DNA from 2 places in the Methylocystis iwaonis genome. Region 2 is predicted to be linked to the other one. Evidence: riboswitches for the same ligand, from Rfam matches in the RefSeq annotation. Region 2 holds a riboswitch; the other holds the start of a gene.
What was found. A riboswitch is a leader RNA that binds a small molecule or an ion and turns the genes downstream of it on or off. The one in region 2 is predicted to bind cobalamin.
Positions count from the first base shown of each region.

Region 1: another riboswitch for cobalamin. It lies ahead of QMG84_RS03670 (TonB-dependent receptor domain-containing protein); the one in region 2 lies ahead of QMG84_RS13600 (CbtB domain-containing protein).

Region 1 is NZ_AP027142.1:756,975-767,415, reverse strand. It holds gene QMG84_RS03670 (TonB-dependent receptor domain-containing protein) at 1-2,402, opposite strand, end outside; cobalamin riboswitch at 2,510-2,701, opposite strand; gene QMG84_RS03665 (glycerate kinase type-2 family protein) at 3,077-4,354, opposite strand; gene QMG84_RS03660 (HpcH/HpaI aldolase/citrate lyase family protein) at 4,686-5,657, opposite strand; gene QMG84_RS03655 (phosphoenolpyruvate carboxylase) at 5,720-8,467, opposite strand; gene sucD (succinate--CoA ligase subunit alpha) at 8,593-9,480, opposite strand; gene QMG84_RS03645 (malate--CoA ligase subunit beta) at 9,498-10,441, opposite strand, start outside.
Region 2 is NZ_AP027142.1:2,817,258-2,827,698, forward strand. It holds gene tsf (translation elongation factor Ts) at 1-715, opposite strand, end outside; gene QMG84_RS13575 (30S ribosomal protein S2) at 851-1,867, opposite strand; gene QMG84_RS13580 (hypothetical protein) at 2,329-2,523, shown strand; gene QMG84_RS13585 (DMT family transporter) at 2,765-3,748, shown strand; gene QMG84_RS13590 (sterol desaturase family protein) at 3,754-4,794, shown strand; gene cobO (cob(I)yrinic acid a,c-diamide adenosyltransferase) at 4,968-5,537, opposite strand; cobalamin riboswitch at 5,624-5,814, shown strand; gene QMG84_RS13600 (CbtB domain-containing protein) at 5,849-6,031, shown strand; gene QMG84_RS13605 (CbtA family protein) at 6,050-6,718, shown strand; gene cobW (cobalamin biosynthesis protein CobW) at 6,715-7,749, shown strand; gene cobN (cobaltochelatase subunit CobN) at 7,756-10,441, shown strand, end outside.

The DNA.
Region 1 (10,441 bases), 1.7 Mb from region 2:
AACGCTCGGAAAGGCTCCGCTACATCCGGCAGCTTTGTCACCGACGTATCGAAGTTCAATGGCCCCGAGAAGGTCACGCGCACAGCGGGCGGCTCCACGGGCTTGAAGTGGCGGTCCATCACGCCGATGGCGCAGACTGCGCCCGGCGCGACGCCCGCGCGGCACTGGCCGTAGAGCGGATCGCTCGGCAACAGCGAGCCATAGCCATAGGTGATCTGGTCGGAGCGCGAGTTGAAGATGTTGAAGGCGTCTAACTGCAACCGCCAGCCATCGGACCAGCGATAGCCGAGCCTCGCATTGACCGTGCCCGTCGCGGGCGATTTCAGAAAACCGTCTTCGGTCAGCGGGCGGGAGCCGATGTAGCGATATTTGATCGCCCCGAACCAGCCCGTCGCCTCACCCAGCTCCAGCCCGCCCATCGCCGTCACGGCGACGGCGTTTTGCAGGAAATTCCCCGGCGCATTGCCGAGGAAGGTTCCGTAAGGAACAGCCTCCGGCGTCAGCAGATCGGCATAGGCGAGCGCCTGCGCCGTGTCAAAGCCGCGATAGCGCGCATGCGCCAGCGCCACGTCGCCGTCGAAATTGATCCAGGAGAGGGGCCGATAGTGATTGGCGATCTCGACGCCGTAGCGGCGGCTCGGACGGCCGTATGTCGTCGTGCCGCTGTCGCCTTCGAATTGGTTCTCGGAGTCGAGATTGAGCCAGAAGAAGCTGATGCTCGAATCGAGCCCCTCGATGAATTTCGTGCGCGCCCCAATTTCGGCGCCGCGTGATTTCACGAGCAGCGGAATGGGCGCCACGCGCAGGAATGTATCTTGATCCGATAAAGCAGAAGTGTCGAATCTCTGCGCCGCGCCGCGTGCATCGGTCGAGTGGAAGCCCTCGCCGTAATTGGCGAAGAGTTCCGTCTTCGCCCAGGGGCCGAGAATGATGGACGCTTTGGGGCTGAATAGCGCAGCGTCCTTCGAGCCGCTGTTCCACGGGCCTGTCCATAAGAAGGCGGGCGCGCCTGTGCTCGCCGCCACGACCGGCGCGCCCCAGAGCGATTGCAGCGAAGTGACGTTGGCGTTGTAATAATCGAACCGCCCGCCCGCGATGGTCTTCAACCAAGGCGTCCAGCGCACGCTCGTATCGGTCCAGAAGCTGATGCTGCCCTCGCCGACCGCATCGTTGCGGACCGTCTCATAGGGCGTGCGGCGGAATGAGTTCTGCAAGCCGAGGCGAATATCGTCATAGCGGCCCTGCAAGCCGATGCGCGTCTCGATCGGCAGGCCGAAACTGTCCCATTTGATCTTGTGCTGGGCATCGACGCCTGCGATCCAGCGCCGATCGAACTGGCGGAATTGATCGCCGAGATTGGGGTTCGCGAGAAAATAGGTGAAGTCGTTGTAGATATCGAGCGTCGAGCGGACGAGATAGGCTTCAACGCGGCTCGCGTGATTGCCTTCCGTCTGGCTCCAGCGCGCGGAAAACGAGAAGCGTGTGGTGTCGCCGCCATCCGTCGGGTTCAGCGTTCCCCATAGCGGGATAAGACCGCCGACGACCGCGCGTTGCGGAATCTGGTTGGTCGCATACCACTTATTGGCGTAGCCCATGAAGGTGACGGACGCGCCGTCTTCCTGCGCGCCGCGCGACCAGCGAAACACGCTGTTGATCTTGCGCAGATTGTCGCCGCGCTCCCAGGGCCCGTTGTAATATTGCGACTCGACGGCGCCATAGGCCGAGCCTCCGGCAAAATCCTTGTAAGGCGCGACGGCGAGTGCGCGCCCGTAACCGAAATTGCCGCCGGTGATCTGATAAAAGCCCTTCTCGATCTTGTCCTTATATTGGAGATAGACCGAGCCGGCCGAGGCGAAGTCCCCGTCCTGCGCGTCATATGGCCCCTTGCGGGCAAGCACGTAACCGAGCAGCTCGGGGATGAGAAAATTCGAATCCGCATAGCCCTGGGCGTGCCCATGCGTGCGCATATTGAGCGGCATGCCATCGAGATAAAGCGCGAGATCGGAACCGTGGTCGAGGTTGAAGCCGCGCAGGAAATATTGGTTGGCCTTGCCGTCCCCCGAGTGCTGCGTGACGACGAGGCCGGGCACGATCTCCAGCGCCTCGCCAGGGCGCGCGAAGGGGATGGAATTGACTTCCTTGCCGGTGAAGAACTTCTCGCTCGATGCAGTGATGGGTGGCGGCGTAGGCCCGGCAAGCTCGCTCGCTGCGGGCGCGGTGGCGATGAGCGGCGATGAGGGCGGAGGCTGTCGTGGGTGAGCGGGCGTCGTCACGCGCGCCGCAGGACGCGCGGATGGGCGCGCGCCAATGCTGATGGTTGGCAACGCCTGCTGGGCGGAAGCGGCGTTCGAGAGAACAACGGTGACAGAGAGAAGCAGGCCAAAACGGCGGCGCGAAAACATGGGCTGACTCGCAGCGGACGTGGACCGTCACTGCGAATGGCCACAACCTCGTCGCATCACGACAAGAGCCGATGACCGCCCCGGTGCACCCCGCCCGGCGCTTTCGCGCGTGACCACGAACAACGGCAGGTCTCCTGACTTGCGGGTCGTCACGTGAGGCCGCCTTCCCGAGCTTGCGCCCAGTGGCCGCTTGGCTTCACGCTCACCGCTCACAGTTGCGGGGGCAGTTGCGGCATTGGGCCGGAGCCCGCACCGCATTCCCTTTTGATCCGAAAGGAACCGTTGTCTTGAATGAATAGGGCCCGCGAGGCTGTGTCAAGCTGGTTGATGCGAGTCATCGCAAGCCGCATGCGAAATAGCCTCGGCTCGATTGCAACCGGACGAAAAGAAAGTGATGCCTGTAATACGAGAGCCGCTTGATTGGTTCGGTGGTGATCCCGACGCTCACAAAACGAGCGACCGGAATTACCGCCGTCATTGCGAGGAGGCGGAGCCGACGAAGCAATCCAGTGCCGCATCCGCTGCCCTGGATTGCTTCGCTTCGCTCGCAATGACGGTCTTATGGCTCTGGATTCTCGGTCCGGCTTTCAGCCCGCCGGGAATGACACAGCCCCATGTGAGCTGTTCGACGGAAATCATACGCAGGCTCCCAAAGGGGCCTGCGACGCGCGACGTCAGCCCTGCTTCGGCACAAGGATCACGCGGAAGTCGTTGACGTTGGTGCGCGTCGGCCCCGTCACCACGAGATCGCCGAGCGCCTCGAAGGCCGTGAAGGCGTCATTGTTGGCGAAGAGCGCCTTGAGATCGACGCCCTTGGCCTGCGCGCGGGCGAAGCTGTCGGGCGTCATGATGGCGCCGGCGTTGGTCTCGACGCCATCGATGCCGTCGGTGTCGCAAGCGATGGCGGAGATGCCGCCGAAGCCTTCCAGCGCCAGCGTCAGCCCCAGCAGGAACTCCGCGTCGCGGCCGCCCTTGCCATTGCCGCGCACAGTGACGGTCGTCTCACCGCCGGAGATGATGGCGACGGGCGGCTGGAACGGCTGGTTGTGGAGCGCGATCTGCTTGGCGACGCCGGCGTGAACCAGCGCCACGTCGCGCGATTCGCCTTCGAGATCGCCGAGGATGCAAGGCGTAAAGCCCGCAGCCTTGGCGACGGCCGCGGCGGCGTCCAGCGAGCCTTGCGGCGTCGCGATGAGGATGTTTTCGACGCGGCTGAAAATGGCGTCGCCGGGCTTGGGCGTTTCGCAATCCGGGCTCGCGAGGTGCTTCAGCACGGCGGCCGGCGCGTCGATCTTATATTTGGCGATGACCGCAAGCGCGTCCGCGCGCGTCGTGGGGTCGGGCACGGTGGGGCCGGAGGCGATGACGGAAAGATCATCATTCGGCACGTCGGAAATCATCAGCGCCACGACGCGCGCAGGCGCCGCCGCGCGGGCGAGACGGCCGCCCTTGATGGCCGAGAGGTGCTTACGCACGCAATTCATCTCGGAGATATTGGCGCCGCTCTTCAAGAGCGCCTTGTTGACGGCCTGCTTTTCTTCGAGCGTCACGCCCTCGGCCGGCAGCGCCATCAGCGCCGAGCCGCCGCCGGAGATGAGCGCCAGCACGAGATCGTCCTCGGTGAGGCCCTGCACCTTTTGCAGGATGCGCTTGGCGGCCTCGCGGCCGGCTGCGTCGGGCACGGGGTGCGAGGCTTCGATCACCTCGATCTGCTTCGTTTGCGCGCCGTGCTCGTAGCGGGTGACGACCAGGCCTTCGAGCGGCCCGCCCTTCCAATGCGCCTCGACCGCCGCCGCCATGGAAGCGGCCGCCTTGCCGGCGCCGATGACGATCGTGCGCCCCTTGGGCGGCGCGATCTTTTCGAGATGCTTAGGTAGGCAAAGGGACGGATGCGCGGCGCCGACGGCGGCGTCGAACATGGCGCGGAGAAGCTGGCGATGGTCGTCGGACATGGGTTGCTGGCCCTATTCACAAATCTTGGGGTTTCTCCTTCTCTCGCGAGCGGGAGAAGGTGGCCCCGCGGAGCGGGGTCGGATGAGGGTCTTCGGCGTTGCCTGGGCCTGTCCTAATGGCTTTCGTATGAGAGGGAAACGTCGGCGTTATTCGCTTCGATCAGCCCAGCGTTTGAGCATCGTCGTGGTCTCAAAAAGAGTCGCACAAAACTGAAAGCACGGGAGTCTCAACGGCCCTCATCCGACCCCGCCTTCGCGGGGCCACCTTCTCCCGCGAGCGGGAGAAGGGAGAATCCCCCTCCCCGCGCAGGCGGGAAGGGGGCTTGGTCTTTTACGCCCCGATGGCGTTGGCCTTCTCGATGAGCGCCTCGGCCATGCGGATCGAAGCGATGTCGATGAGGCGGCCGTCGAGCGACACGGCGCCCTTGCCTTCCTTGGCGGCCTGAGCCATCGCGTCGAGGATACGGCGGGCCTTGTTCACTTCCGCCTCGGACGGCGTGAAGACCTCGTTGGCCAGCTCGATCTGCGAGGGGTGGATCGCCCACTTGCCTTCGTAGCCGAGAACGGCGGCGCGCTTGGCGGCGGCCTTATAGCCTTCCGGATCGTTGAAGTCGCCGAACGGGCCGTCGATCGGACGCAGGCCATAGGCGCGGCAGGCGACCATCATGCGGGTCTGGGCGGCGTGCCACTGATCCATCCAATAGTAGTCGCGGTTGCCCTTCTCGTCCTTGTCGGTGAGAACGCCGTAGTCCGGGTTCACGCCGCCGATGACGGTGGTGCGGGCGCGGGTCGAAGCGGCGTAGTCGGCGACGCCGAAGGACATCGCCTCGAGGCGCTTGGAGGACTGGGCGATGGCTTCGACATTGGCCATGCCGAGCGCCGTCTCGATCAGGATTTCGATGCCGATGCGCTTGGTGCGCTTCTTGTACTGCTCGATCTGCGTGATCATCATGTCGATCGCGTAGACGTCGGCCGGCACGCCGACCTTCGGAATCAGCACAACGTCGAGACGCGGGCAGTTCTCGAGAACGTCGACGACGTCGCGATAGCAATACTGCGTGTCGAGGCCGTTGATGCGCAGCGTCATCACCTTCTTGCCCCAATCGATGTCGTTGAGGCCCTGGATGATGTTCTTGCGCGCCTGCTCCTTGTCGTCCGGCGCGACGGCGTCTTCGAGGTCGAGGAAGATCTGGTCGGCCTTCGACTGGGCGGCCTTCTCGAACATGCCCGGCGCGGAGCCCGGCACGGCGAGTTCGGAGCGGTGCAGGCGCGGCGTGGCCTGCTCGATCAGGGTAAAGCTCATAACGATTTTCCTTTCTTCATTGGTCCCAAAGATGCGCCTGCTGGAAGCGCGTCAGGATGCATTTAGCCAGTGGCCCCGAGGCCGGCGGCGATGCAACTGATGGAGATGAGCAGAGGCGCTTTCACAGCCTCCTTCTCGTCCTCGTCTTGCGCCTCACGGAAGCGGCGCAGCAATTCAACCTGTTCGCGATTGACCTCATTGATGACCGGCAGCCGGTGCTCCAGCCGCGCCGCATATTCCTTGAAGCGGTCGGTGAGGTCGCGATCGCCGGTCACGCGCAGCACCATCTCGCGGGTGAGCGCATATTCGTCCTCGATCATCTTGAAGATCTTCTCGCGCACTGCTTCGTCGGCGACGAGGCTGGCGTAGGCCCTCGCGATCGAGAGATCGACGAGCGCCAGCGTCTTCTCGACCTCATCGAGGATGAGGCGGAAGAGGCGCGAATCCTCGAACATCCAGCGCAGCAATTCGAGGCCGCGATCGCCATGCGTGTCGAGATAGGCCTTGAGGCCGGAGCCCACGCCATACCAGCCGGTGATCGAATGGCGATTCTGCGCCCAGGCGAAGACCCAGGGGATTGCACGCAAATCGGCAAGGCTCTTGGCGCCGAAGCGGCGCGCCGGGCGCGAGCCGATGTTGAGCAGGGAAATCTCTTCGAGCGGGCTCGCCGCCTGGAAATAAGTGACGATGTCCGGGTCGGAGACGAGCCGCTCATAGACCGCGAAAGACGCAAAGGAGATCTCCTCGAGCGCCTCGTCGAAATCCTTGCGCGGCACCAGCGCGTCTTCGCGCTCGGATTTCAGCGCATGCTGGAAGACGGAGGAGGCGAGCAGCTCCATTTGATAGGCGGCCGTGCCGCGATTGGCGTATTTGAAGGAGACGACTTCGCCCTGCTCGGTGACGCGGAAGCGGCCACGGATCGAACCCGCCGGCTGCGCCGCGATGGCGTGGCCGGTCGGCGCGCCGCCGCGCGAGACGGAGCCGCCACGGCCATGGAAGAAGGCGATAGCGATGTCCATCTCCTGCCCCACTTCCGTGAGGCGCGCCTGCGCCTTGAACAGCTCCCAGTTCGACGACAGGAAGCCGCCGTCCTTATTGGAGTCGGAGTAGCCGATCATCACTTCCTGAAGATCGCCCTGTGCGCGGGTGCTGCGGCGGATGAGCGGAATCTGCAGCAGATCGCGCATGATCGCCGGCGCGTCCTGCAGATCAGTGATCGTCTCGAAGAGCGGCACGATCGGCAAAGTGAGATGATCGACGCCCGCGGCGTCGGCGAAGAGACCCGCCTCTTTCGCCAGCAGATAGATGCCCAGGACGTCATTGGCGGAGGAGGTCATCGACAGGATGAAGCTGCCGAAGGCCTCACGATCGAGCCGCGCGCGCATATCGGCGACGACCTCGAACATCTCGATGATGTCGCGCGTATCAGCGGTGAGCGTGTCACGCGGAATGGGGGCCGCGCGCGGCGCGTCGAGCTCCTTCATGAGCCACGCGCGCCATTCGTCGGACGTCACATCAGGGGCCGTCTCGCCCTCTGTCTTGATGCGCCACAATTCCTGCAGCGCCGAGGTGGTGCGCGTGGTGTTCTGACGAATGTCGAGACGCACCGTGCTGAAGCGGAAGATTTCCACCGCGCGGCGCAGCGGGCGCACGAGGTCGGTCGCGAGCGCCTCGCTCTTGGCGTCGATCAGAACGGATTCGAGCAGCAGCAGATCGCCGATGAGCTTGTCGGCGCTGGTATAGCGCGGGCCCGTCGTCGGCTCGTCATTTGTCGCGGCGAGCGTATTGTCGATCTTGCGCAGGATCGTCGTGACGAACTGGCGATAAGGCTCGTTGAAGTTGCGCTGCGCGATGCCGGCGCCGTCCGGCAGCTCCTTGAGGCGGCGCGACAGCTCTTCCTTGAAGGCCGGCGGAATGACGGCGGCGCGCTCGCTGATCGACAGCATGCGCACCAGATCGACCACGCGGTTGCGATAATAATTCAGGCTCGCCGTCGCGTTCAGCCGCATCGTCTGGCGCGTCACCTCATTGGTGACGAAGGGATTGCCGTCGCGGTCGCCGCCGATCCAGGAGCCGAACTGGAAGAAGGGCGTGACCTCGAATTTCTCCTGCGGATAATGGCGCTTCAGCGCGCGCTCGAAGGAGGAGAGAAGCTCCGGCGCGAGATCGAAGATGCTTTCCTGGAAGAAATGCTGTCCCCAGTGCACTTCATGCTCGACGGTGGGCTTTTCCAGATGCAATTCGCCGGTGAGCCACAAAAGCTCGATAAGGTCGTAGATCGACTTCACCAGGGCTTCGCGCTCGCGGTCGGTCCAGCGCGTGGATTCCAGTTCGCGCATCAAAAGATAAATGCGGCGGTATTTTTCGAGGATCGAAACGCGCTTGGCTTCGGTCGGATGCGCCGTGATGACCGGACGGATGCGCAGCGTCTGCAATTGCGCGCGCACTTCCGCCGCGCCGACGCCCGCATTGGCGGCGCTGGAGAGCACGTAATCGAACGTGCCGAGCAGCTTGTCATGCCCTCTTTCGCGCTCGATGCGCCGGCGCCGGCGCATGGCGTAGGCCTGCTCGGCGATGGAGACGAGCTGGAAGATAATCCCCTGCGCCTGCAGCGCGCGCGCCATCTGTTTCGGCGCAAGGCCGGCGCCCGCCTTCGAGTCGCGCACCACAGCTTCGATCTCGGGCATATGGCGGCGGATGACGGCGAGCAATTGCTCGCGCAGGAAGGCGGAAGCCTCCGTGACAGAACGCGTCGCGAAAGCCGAGGGCAGGCTGATCGCGCTTGTCGTGTTCTGGTTCTCGGCGGTCATAGAAGCTCCCTAAAAGCGTACGAAACGCCAGGCCGGCGGTCCGCGCCGGCGCATCCTTCACTAGAAGACGGCAACCGGGCTTTCGCGATCTACGTCGAGAACGCGAAAGCTCGATGATGGCGCCGTCAGGCCCGCTTGAGCACTTTGGCGACGGTCGAGCCGAACTCGGCCGGATTGGGCGCCACGGTGAGGCCGTAGGACTTCATGATCTCGGTCTTCTCGGCCGCGCTGTCGCCCGTCGCCGAGATGATCGCGCCGGCATGGCCCATGCGCCTTCCCTTGGGCGCCGTGAGTCCCGCGACGAAGCCGACGACCGGCTTGGAGAAGTTCTCCTTGATCCAGGCGGATGCCTCGGCCTCCTGCGGGCCGCCGATCTCGCCGATGATCAGCACCGCTTCCGTCTCCGGGTCCTTGTCGAAGAGGACGAGGTGATCGAGGAAGGACGAGCCGTTGATCGGATCGCCGCCGATGCCGACCGACGTCGAGATGCCGAGACCCAGCTCTTTTAGCTGCGAGGCGGCCTCATAGCCGAGCGTGCCCGAGCGCGAGATGAGGCCGACCGGGCCCTGCTTGTAGATATAGCCGGGCATGATGCCGAGCATCGCCTTGCCGGGCGAGATGATGCCGGCGCAATTCGGGCCGACGAGCATGGGCCGGCGGTCCTTCGGGAAGCGCAGGAAGTAGCGCTTCACCTTCATCATGTCCTGCGCCGGAATGCCGTCGGTGATGGAGCAGATGAGGCGGATGCCGGCGTCGGCGGCCTCCATGATCGCGTCGGCGCAGAAGGCTGGCGCGACGAAGGTGATCGAGGCCTGCGCGCCCGTCGCCTTCACGGCTTCCTTCGCCGTGTTGAACACCGGCACGCCATGATGGGTCTTGCCGCCCTTGCCGGGCGTGACGCCGGCCACGACATTGCTGCCGTAGTCGATCATTTCCTTGGCGTGGAAGCTGCCCTTGTCGCCGGTGATGCCCTGGATGAGGATCGGCGTCTTTTCGTCGATGAGAATGCTCATGATGTCCTCCCCAGCGCTTACTTGACGCTCTGCCACGCGGCGACGGCTTTTTGGGCGGCGTCGGCGAGCGTATCGGCCTGGATGATCGGAATGCCGCTCTCGTCGATGATTTTCTTGCCGGCTTCGACATTCGTGCCGGCGAGGCGCACGACGAGCGGCACGCCCTCGATCTTCTCCTGACGCACCGCGTCGACAACGCCCTGTGCAACCCAGTCGCAGCGGTTGATGCCGGCGAAGATATTGACCAGCACCACCTTCACGCGGCGGTCGGAGAGCACGAGACGAAAGGCGGTCGCGACGCGCTCGGGCGAGGCGCCGCCGCCGACGTCGAGGAAGTTCGCTGGATTGCCGCCAGCGTGCTTGATCATGTCCATCGTCGCCATGGCGAGGCCGGCGCCGTTGACGATGCAGCCGATCTCCCCATCGAGCCCGATGTAGTTCAGGCTGTGCTCATGCGCCTGCGCCTCGCGCGGATCGCTCTGCGAGGGATCATTCAGTTCGACAATATGACGGCGCCGGAACAGCGCATTGTCGTCGAAGGACATCTTGGCGTCGAGCGCCAGCACCTTGTCGTCCTTGGTGACGACAAGCGGATTGATTTCGAGCATGGTCGCGTCATTGTCGCGGAAGGCGCGATAGGCGCCCATGATCGTCTGCACCGCGCGCGAGACCTGCTTGATGTTGAGGCCGAGTTGGAAGGCGAGCTCACGGGCCTGGAACTGCTGCAGGCCGACCGCCGGCTCGACGATCACCTGCAGGATTTCGTCGGGCATGGTGCGCGCGATCTCTTCGATCTCCATGCCGCCATGCTTGGAGGCGATGACCCGCACGCGCTCGAGCTTGCGGTCGAGGACGTAGCCCAGATAAATCTCGCGCTCGAAGGGATCGGCGACTTCCACATAGACGCGCTGCACGGGCTTGCCTTCCGGCCCCGTCTGCCCCGTCACGAGACGCTTGCCGA
Region 2 (10,441 bases):
TGACACCGGACTCGACGATCTTCGCCAGCACATTCTCGGGCTTGCCGGCGTTCTTCTCGCGCAGCAGATTGGCCTCGCGCTCGACAATCGCCGGGTCGAGGCCAGAGGCGTCCATCGCCTGCGGATTGGCCGAGGCGACATGCATGGCGATCTCGCGCGCGAGCTTGGCCAGCACTTCCTTGTCGCCGGTCGATTCCAGCGCGACGATCACCGCGATCTTGCCCTGGCCGTCGACGACCTGGCCGTGCACATAGCGGCCGACCACGCCGTCCGACACCGTCAGCGCGGCCGCGCGGCGCAGCGTGAGGTTCTCGCCGATCGTGGCGATAGACGTCGTGATGTTCTCGGCGACCGTGCCGCCGCCCGGATAAGCCTCTCCGCCGAGCTCAGCGGCGTCGGTCTTGCCGGTCGCCAGCGCCACTTCGGCGATGTTCTTGACGAGCGTCTGGAAGTCGGCGTTACGGGAAACGAAGTCGGTCTCGGAGTTCACCTCGACGACGACGCCCTTCTTGTCGCCGGTGAGCGCGGCGACAAGGCCCTCGGCGGCCACGCGGTCGGCCTTCTTGGCGGCTTTGGAGAGGCCCTTCTTGCGCAGCCAGTCGACAGCGGCCTCGAACTCGCCCTCGGTCGCGGTGAGCGCGGCCTTGCAGTCCATCATGCCGGCGCCGGTGCTCTCACGCAGTTCCTTGACGAGGGCGGCGGTAATCGTGGCCATGGTCGAAATCCTTCTGTTGGGGCCGGCTGGAAGCCCGCGGCGACGGCTTCCCGGCTCTCGGGGGCTTTATGGCGACGGGCGCCGGCTCTGGATGAGCCGGCGCCCGAGGTAATGGCGAAAGATGACAGTCAGTCTTTAGGCGGACAGAAGCGCGCGCGCCTGATCCACCCAGCCATCGCGGGCGATGCGGCCGCTGAGCTTGAGATCGGCGTCGACCTTCTCGACGTCGCCCGGCGTCATCGCGGCGATCTGCCAGTAATGGAACACGCCGGCGTCATTGAGCTTCTTGACGACCTGCGGGCCGACGCCGTTCAGCTTGGCGAGATCGTCGGGGGCGCCGCGCGGGGCGGCGAGCAGCTCGAAGACCTCGGCCGACTCGTAAGCCTCGCCGCTTTCGGCGCCGGCCACGGCCGGCTCGACGGCCGGAGCCTCGGCTTCGCCGAGATCGACGCCCAGCGCGCCCTGGCTGCGGGAGATGCCGTCGATCGCGGCGCGGGCGATCAGGTCGCAGTAGAGCTGGATGGCGCGGCCGGCGTCGTCATTGCCCGGGATGGGATAGGTCACGCCATCCGGATCGCAGTTGGTGTCGAGGATCGCCACCACCGGGATCTTGAGGCGGTTGGCCTCCTTGATCGCGAGCTGCTCCTTATTGGTGTCGATGACAAAGATCAGGTCGGGCGTGCCGCCCATGTCCTTGATGCCGCCGAGCGCCTTTTCCAGCTTGTCGCGCTCGCGGGTGAGGAGCAGGCGCTCCTTCTTCGTCACGCCCTGGGCGCCGGCCGAGAGCATCTCGTCGAGCTTGCGCAGGCGATTGATCGAGCCCGAAATGGTCTTCCAGTTGGTCAGCGTGCCGCCGAGCCAGCGGGAGTTGATGTAATATTGCGCGCTGCGGCGGGCCGAGTCGGCGATCTGATCTTGCGCCTGACGCTTGGTGCCGACGAACAGCACGCGGCCGCCCTTGGCCACCGTGTCGGAGACCGTCTTCAGCGCCTGATGCAGCAGCGGAACGGTCTGGGCGAGGTCGATGATGTGGATATTGTTGCGCACGCCGAAAATGAAGGGGGCCATCTTCGGGTTCCAGCGATGCGACTGGTGGCCGAAGTGAGCGCCCGCCTCGAGAAGGCCGCGCATGGTGAAGTCAGGAAGCGCCATTTACTTTTCTCCGGTTGAGCCTCGGCGAAAGCAAGGTGAAGAGGCCGGAAACCGGCCACCGGAAACGACGTCTTGGATCAGACGCCGCATAACCTTCGCCTGTGGGATGCGCGCGCTTATATGCGAAGCGCCCGCAGGGAGCAATAGGGATCGCCGCAAGGTTTGCAAGAGGATTTGCAAGAAGGCCGCCCCGAGGCCGCCTGCCCGGGGTGGAAACAACCTGCGGCGGGGCTTCGGAGAGGCCTCTCAAAGGCCTCGAATCTTAGGGTTCCACGGCCTAAAAAAATTTTTTGTCCGCGACCAGTTGTCGCACATTAAGTGATTGATTATACGCTTTAATATCGCATTTTTGGCCGTCAAAATTAGGCTCTCCCCGCAGATTGCCAAGCGGTTTGAATCGGGCTAGGGTTACCTCGATGCGGCAAGCATTCTGGTAGAAAAAACAAACAGGGGGAAAACGCATGGCTGTCAACGTTCACAGCTCCGGCGACATCGGCAAGATGCTCATCTGGGTCGCCGCCTTCGTCGGCTTCGTCGTCGTCGCTCTTACCTGGGTTCCGGACTGGATCTCTCCCGAGGGCACCAACGGCACGGGCAACAACCGCGAGGCTCTCGGCACCGCCGGCACCGGCTCTACCGCGCGCATGATTCAGTAATACCCCTGCTGAACGACTTGCCGGGGGGTGATCTCCCGGTCTTGTCGTCTGGGAGCACGATCGGCCCGGCAACGGCGCAGATCGATTTGGAGCCGACGCTCTCGACTTGTTCGGGCGTCGGCTTCAGCATTTTTGGCCGCCGATCGCATTTTTGCGGGCTGGCCGCGACCAAGCAGCCGGGCCGGCGCTGTCTCCTCGAGATGGAACGACCGCCGCGGCGCTCAAACGGCAAAGGAAGCTGATGTCCCGAATGCGCGCCGATCTGTTGCTTATGGCGGTTTCGATCATTTGGGGAACGGCTTTTATCGCGCAAAAACACGCCAATGGGACCATGGGGCCGATCAGTTTCGTCGGCGCGCGTTTTTTGGTTTCCTGGATGGCGCTGGCGCCGCTGGCCTTCTACGAGCACCGTAAAAAGGCTCAACCGCGGTTGAGAAAACAGGATGTGGCGCTTGCGGGCCTGATCGGCTTCTGCCTGTTTGTCGGCTCTACCTTACAACAAACCGGCCTTGTCACGACCACGGCGACGAACGGCGGGTTTTTGACCGCTCTCTATGTGATCTTCGTCCCCTTCATCGTCTGGATGGTCTCCGGAGCCAAGCCGAGACCCGTGGTGCTGGCCGCGATCGCCGTGTCCGTCGCAGGGGCCTGGCTCCTGACGGAACACGGACATTTTCAAGGGCTCAACGGCGGCGACGCTTTGGTTCTGATCGCGGACATCGCCTGGGCTGCCGGGATCAGCCTGGTTCCGGTCTTTCTGGCGCGCGCCGACCGGCCATTCTTCCTGGCTTTCGCGCAATATGGCGTCGCCACTCTTCTCGGCCTCATTGTCGGGCTCAGCTTCGAGCCTGTCTCCCAGGAGGGATTGGCCGTGGCGCTTCCGGCAATCCTCTATGCCGGCCTCTGCTCTGGTGGAATCGCCTTCACGCTGCAGATCGTCGCGCAAAAATATACGCCCCCGGCCGAAGCCGCTCTGATCATGTCGCTCGAGTGCGTCTTCGCGGCCCTGTCGGGCGCCGCGCTGCTCTCCGAACGCCTGACGGGCCCCGCCATCCTGGGCTGCCTTCTCATCCTGCTCGGCGTCCTTATGGTCGAGGTCGGTCCTGCCGCGAAAAATATCAAGCTGCGCAGCTACTTGCGGAAGTCCGTCCTCGGAAAGCGCCTTGGCGCCATCGCGCCTTACGAATACGCTTCGCCGCGAGCCGACTTCGAGCCGCCCAGATAGCTCCCATGGACCTGAACAGCGCGATCCGCTTTTCCGCAAGGCAAGTTTCGTCGGAGCTGTTTTCGGCAGGTTCGATCTTTTCGATCTATTCGCTGGCGTCGTCCTTCGCTTTGGGGTTCGCCGCATTGGCTTATCGACGCTTGCGGCGCCGGGGGCGCGCCAATCTGCCGCTGGTGGCGCGCGCGATTTTCTCCAAGAATTTCGCGATGCGCGAGTCTGTTCACGCAGACCTGAAGCTCTTCGTTCTCAGCGTCATCTTCATGCCGGCGGTGATCGGCGGCCTCGTCATTTCGTCGAACGTCATTGCGATGGGCGTCAGTTCGGTCCTCGGCAAAGCATTCGGGCACATGGGGAACACAAGCTTCAGCGATTTGCAGATCAAGGCGATCTCGACCGTAGTTTTGTTCCTGGCCTATGAGATCGGCTATTTTCTCGACCATTATCTCAAGCACCGGGTTGCTTTCTTGTGGGAGCTTCACAAGCTCCATCACACGGCCGATGTCCTGACGCCGCTGACCAATTTCAGAAACCACCCGATCGACAATGTCATCTTCGGCTATATGCTCGCGACCTTCATCGGCGCCGCGTCCGGCACATTGCATTGGCTCTTCAACCGGCCGACGGATATGTTTGCCGTCGACGGCAAGAACATCCTCTTTCTCTGCTTTCTCTGGACGATCGGGCATCTCCAGCATTCGCAGTTCTGGATACCCTTCTCCGGCGCCTGGGGCCGCTTGATTTTGAGCCCCGCCCACCATCAAATCCATCATTCGAATGACCCGAGGCATTTCAATCGCAACCTCGGCAGTGTCCTCGCGGTGTGGGATTGGATGTTCGGAACGCTCGAGATCCCCACGGAGAAAAACCCGCGCCTGACCTATGGCGTCGACGAAAAAGGCGTCGACCCGCATTCGGTTGCCGGCATGCTGCTGACGCCCGTCGTGAAATCAGCGTCCGCGCTTTGGCGTGCGCTCGTCTCGGCGCCGCAGTTCTTCTTCAATGCCCGCGGCGCCGCGGCGGAGCGCCTGCTACGACGCCAAGGCTGAGCTTTTTATACTATTTCCGTTTGAGTAGCTTGCGTTGGCGCTTGTCATTCCCGACGGGCCGAAGGCCCGATCGGGATCCAGAGCCGCAAAAACGCTGGTTTTGCTCTGGATTCCCGATCGCTCGCTGCGCGAGCGATCGGGAATGGCGCCGACCAATCAAAGCGGAACTCATATTAGAATTCGATGCCTTCCTGCGCCTTCACGCCCGCTGCGAAATGGTGCTTCACCAAGGTCATCTCCGTCACGAGGTCGGCGGCCGCGATCATTTCCGGCTTGGCGTTGCGTCCGGTCACGACGATATGGAGACCTTCTCGACGAGCGGCCAGTCTTTCCACAACCTCGCCCAGCGGCAGGTGATCGTAGCGCAGCGAAATATTCAGCTCGTCGAGCACCAGCAGGCGAATCTCGGGATCATCCATCAGCGCGCAGGCCGTCTCCCAGGCGCGCCGCGCCGCGGCCTCGTCACGCGCGCGGTCCTGCGTCTCCCAGGTGAAGCCCTCCCCCAACGTATGCCAGGAGACCTCCCCGAGCTTCTCCAGCATCTCGCGCTCGCCCGACCGCCACCCGCCCTTGCCGAATTGCACGACGCCGACCTTCCAGCCATGGCCGAGCGCCCGCAGCGCCAATCCGAAGGCCGCGGTGGACTTGCCCTTGCCGGAGCCGGTGTGAACCATCAGCAGGCCCTTTTGTGCGATGGTCTTGCCGGCGACCTCCGCGTCCTGCACGGCCTTGCGCTTTTCCATCTTCTCGCGATGGCGGCGCGCCGCGTCCTTTTCCTGCTCTTCTTCCAAGACGCGCTCCTTGGCGTTTGACGTAAAGGTGACGCGCGCATATGACTGAGCGTGACGGTCCTTCGCAAGGAGGCGAAAAGGGAACGCGGTGCGGGAGTCCCCAAAACCGCGGCTGCCCCCGCAACTGTAACCGGGAAGGCTGCGCCATCGGCCACTGAGCCAAAAGCTTGGGAAGGCGGCGCGGATGTAACCCGGAAGCCAGGAGACCTGCCGTCGCTTGTCGGAATTATGCGCCGCCGGTGGGGCGGCAGGGAGACGTTCATATGACGACCAAGACTGCCGCTATTCGTTCGATTTCCGGCTCTCGCGCGGAGACGCTGAAGGCCGCTTTCGTCGCTTTCATCGTTGGCCTCGGCCTCGTCTATGGCGCGGGCTTCGCAAACTCCGAGACCGTGCACGACGCGGCGCATGATTCGCGCCACGCGCTCTCCTTCCCCTGCCACTGACCGCCCTTCACGCGACCCGTGATCGCGCGCCTGTTGGCGGCCGGCCTCATCGCCGGCATTGTTGCGGGCCTTGCGGTCGCGGGTCTGCAGCACGTGACGACTACGCCACTCATCCTCGCCGCCGAGGTTTATGAGGCGGCGCAGCACGCCCATGACGCGGCCGAAGCCACGGCCCCGGCCTTCGAGGGCCTGCGCCGCACGGTCGCGACAAGCCTCGCAACCGTCGCCGTCTCCGCCGGCTATGCGCTGATCCTGCTCGCCGGCATGCTTTTTTCGGGAGAGTCGATCGGCCCGCGCCGCGCCGCGCTTTGGGGCGCCTGCGCCTTCGCCGCCACCGGACTCGCGACGAGCCTCGGCCTCGCGCCGCAACTCCCCGGCGCGGCGGAGACCGATCTTGCGGGCCGCCAAATCTGGTGGCTCGCGACGGCCGCCTCGACCGGCGCCGGGCTTTTCGCTTTGCTGCGCCTCGACGCGCCCGCCGCCAAGATCTTCGGCGCCGCGCTGATTGTCGCGCCGCATTTCTTCTGGCCGACGGCCGCCACGCCTGAAAGCACCGTCCCCGCGGAGCTTGCGGCGCGCTTCGCGGCCGCGTCGCTGACCGTGCAGGCGGCGAGCTGGGTCCTCGCCGGCGCGCTCGCGGGGCTGTCCTGGCGTCTCATCTCGCGTGACGAAACGGAGGCCGCATGAGCGCCGCCAAAATCCCCGCGACCATCATCACCGGCTTTCTCGGCGCCGGCAAAACGACGCTCATCCGCCATGTGCTGGAGAACGCCCACGACCGCCGGCTAGCGCTTGTCATCAACGAATTCGGCGACGTCGGTGTTGACGGCGATATCTTGCGCGCTTGCGGTGTCGAGAATTGCCCCGAGGAGAATATCGTCGAGCTCGCGAATGGGTGCCTGTGCTGCACCGTCGCCGACGACTTCGTGCCGGCGATCGAAGCGCTGCTCGCGCATGAGAAGCGGCCCGAGCATATCATCATCGAAACCTCCGGCCTCGCGCTGCCGAAGCCTTTGGTAAAGGCCTTCGACTGGCCCGCCATCCGCTCGAAGCTCACCGTCGACGGCGTGATCGCCGTCATCGACGGCAAGGCGGTCGCAGAAGGCCGTTTTGCCGATGACCTCGACGCCATCGCGCAGGAGCGCGCCGAAACCGAGACGATCGATCACGACAATCCGCTCGAAGAAGTCTTCGAGGATCAGCTCGCCTGCGCCGATCTCGTCATTCTGAACAAGACCGACCTACTCGACGAGGCGGAAGAAGCGGCGGTCGCCGCGCAGCTTTCGCGAGGCGCGCGCGCGAGCGTGAAAGTCGTGCGCGTGCGCGATGGCCACGTCGATCCGCTCGTGCTGCTCGGCCTCGCCGCGGCGGCTGAGGACGATCTCGCGAACCGCCCCTCGCATCACGACGCGGAGACCGAGCACGATCACGACGACTTCGACAGTTTCGTCGTCAGCATTCCGGCAATCTCCGATCCCGCCGCGCTCGTTACGAAACTCGTTGAAGCCGCACGCGCCCACGACGTGCTGCGCGTAAAAGGCTTCGTCGAGGTAGCCGGCAAGCCGATGCGTCTTCTCGTGCAGGGCGTCGGCGCGCGCGTTCAGCATCATTTCGACCGCCCTTGGAAGTCTGGCGAAGAACGCGCGAGCCGTCTCGTCGTGATCGGCGAAAAGGGACTCGATCGCGAGTCGATCGCCGCGATGCTCGCGCAGCCGTGAGGCGCCATGCACCTCCTGCCGCGCGATCTCCATAGTCTCGACGACGCCGGCGCGGCGACGGATCTCGGCCAGACTCCGGCCGACATTGTCTTCCTGTCTTTTTCCGACTCCGAGCTGCGCCTGCTGGCGCGATTGCATGTGCGCGACGAGCGGCTTGCAAGCCTGCGCTGCGCACCGCTCGCGCAACTGAAACACCCCTACTCCGTCGATCTCTATCTCGACACAGTCGCGCGTCACGCCAAGCTCATCGTCGTGCGGCTTCTGGGCGGCAAGGATTATTGGGCTTATGGCGTCGAGCAACTCGAAGCGCTGGCCCGCACGCACAATATTGCACTCGCCATCGTGCCGGGCGACACGGTCGAGGACATCCGTCTCGCTCAGGCGTCGATCCTAGATGCCCAAGCCCTCAATCGCATCTGGCGTTTTTTCCAGGATGGCGGCCCCGATAATTTTCGCTCATTTCTGGCCTACGCATCGACGCTCGCCGGGCGCCCCACCGATTGGCGCGAGAGCGTTCCGGTCGCCAATGCCGGCCGTTTCACGCAGGCCTGTCGCGCAGCCGAGGGCGAGGCGCCGCGCGCGACGATTGTCTTCTATCGCTCGCTTTATCTTGCCGACGATGTTGCGCCGATCATCGCGCTCGCGGATGCGCTCAATGACCGTGGTTTCAGGGTTGACGCCCTCTACGTCGCAAGCCTCAAGGAGCCCGAGAGCGAAGCTTTTATAACGCAGGCGCTCGACGCATTCGCGCCCGACGTCATTCTCAACGCCACCGCCTTCTCCGCACGCCGCGACTCGGGCGGCGTGCTCGACCGCGCCGACGCGCCCGTCTTGCAAGTCGCGCTCGCCACCTGCACGCGCGACGCATGGGAAGCCTCCGCACGCGGCGCCAACGCCGCCGACCTCGCGATGAATGTCGTGCTGCCGGAAGTTGACGGCCGCATCTTCACCCGCGCCATCTCCTTCAAGGAAACCGCGCCGCGCGGCGCCGCCGAATTGGACGAGCCCCGCCATGCGCCGGAGCAGTCGCGCATCGCTTTCGTTGCGGAGCTAGCCGCGAATTGGGCGCGCCTGCGCCGCAAATCGAACGCCGAGAAAAGCCTTGCGCTGATTCTCTCCGATTACCCCGCGCGTCGCGGACGCAGCGGATATGCGATCGGCCTGGACGCCGAAGCGAGCGTCGTGGAGATCACCGCAGCGCTGGGCCACGCCGGCTACGCGATAAACGATCCTCCGTCATTGCGAGCCGAAGGCGAAGCAATCCAGAGCAACGCCACGAACGCCGCGGAAATCCCCTCTCCCGCCTGCGGGAGAGGGTGGCCCCTGCGTAAGCAGGGGTCGGGTGAGGGCCCTCATCCGTCACCGCTTCGCGGCGACACCTTCTCCCGCGAGCGGGAGAAGGAGGGATCACGATCAATCATTCGCGCACTCGAAGAATGTGCGCAGACGGTCGCCGTCAAGCTCACCGACTACACGCGCCTACTCGAATCGCTTCCTGCAAATTTCGTCGCAAGCCTCAACGACGCATGGGGCGCCCCGCAGGACGACCCCGCGATCGTCGGCGACGCCTTCCGCTTCTCCTGCCTCATCAACGGCAATCTCGTCATCGCCCTGCAGCCAGATCGCGGCGCGCGCGCCGAGCGCTACGAGACTTACCACGACATGCAACGGCCGCCGCGCCACGCCTATGTCGCCTTCTATCTCTGGCTGCGTCACATCCGCAAAATCGACGCGCTCATACATCTCGGCGCCCATGGCACGCTCGAATGGCTGCCGGGCAAGTCCGTGATGCTTTCGCAGGATTGCGCGCCCGAAGCCGTGCTGGGCCCTACCCCGCTCATCTATCCTTTCATCGTCAATGATCCCGGCGAAGCCGCGCAAGCCAAGCGCCGCACGAGCGCCGTGACGATCGGGCATCTGACGCCACCGCTCGTCGAGGCCGAACTCTTCGACGCCGCGGCGACGATCGAGACGCTGCTCGACGAATATGCGGCCGCGGCGTCGCTCGATCCACGCCGCGCGCGCCTCATCGCCGGCGCCATTCTCGATGATACCGAACGCAGCGGGCTCGCGCAGGAATGCGGCGTGACGCGCGAGACCGACATCGCCGAAACGCTGACGCGACTCGACGCCTGGATGTGCGACCTCAAGGAAATGCGCATCGGCGACGGGCTTCACGTCTTCGGCCGCGCCGACGAAGACACAACGCGCAACGCTTGCGGGCTAAGCGAACGCAAGGCGCTCCTCGCCGCGCTTTCGGGCCGCTTCGTCGAGCCCGGCCCGGCCGGCGCGCCGTCACGCGGCCGCGCCGACGTCATCCCCACCGGCCGCAATCTTTTCTGCATCGATCCGCGCCATGCGCCGACGCAAACGGCTTACGACATCGGCCGCCGCGCCGCGCATGAAGTGATGACGCGCCATGCGCAAACGCATGGCGAATTTCCCCGCCGCATCATGCTCGATCTCTGGGGCAGCGCGACGATCCGCACCGGCGGCGAGGATTTCGCGCAGGCGCTCGCGCTTCTCGGCGTCCGGCCGACATGGGATCACCAAAGCGCACGCGTCATCGGCTTCGAGATCTTGCCGCAGGCAAAGCTCGATTTTCCGCGCGTCGACGTCACGCTGCATGTCTCGGGCCTGTTTCGCGATATGTTTCCCGGCCTCATCGCGCTCTTCAATGACGCCGTGCGCG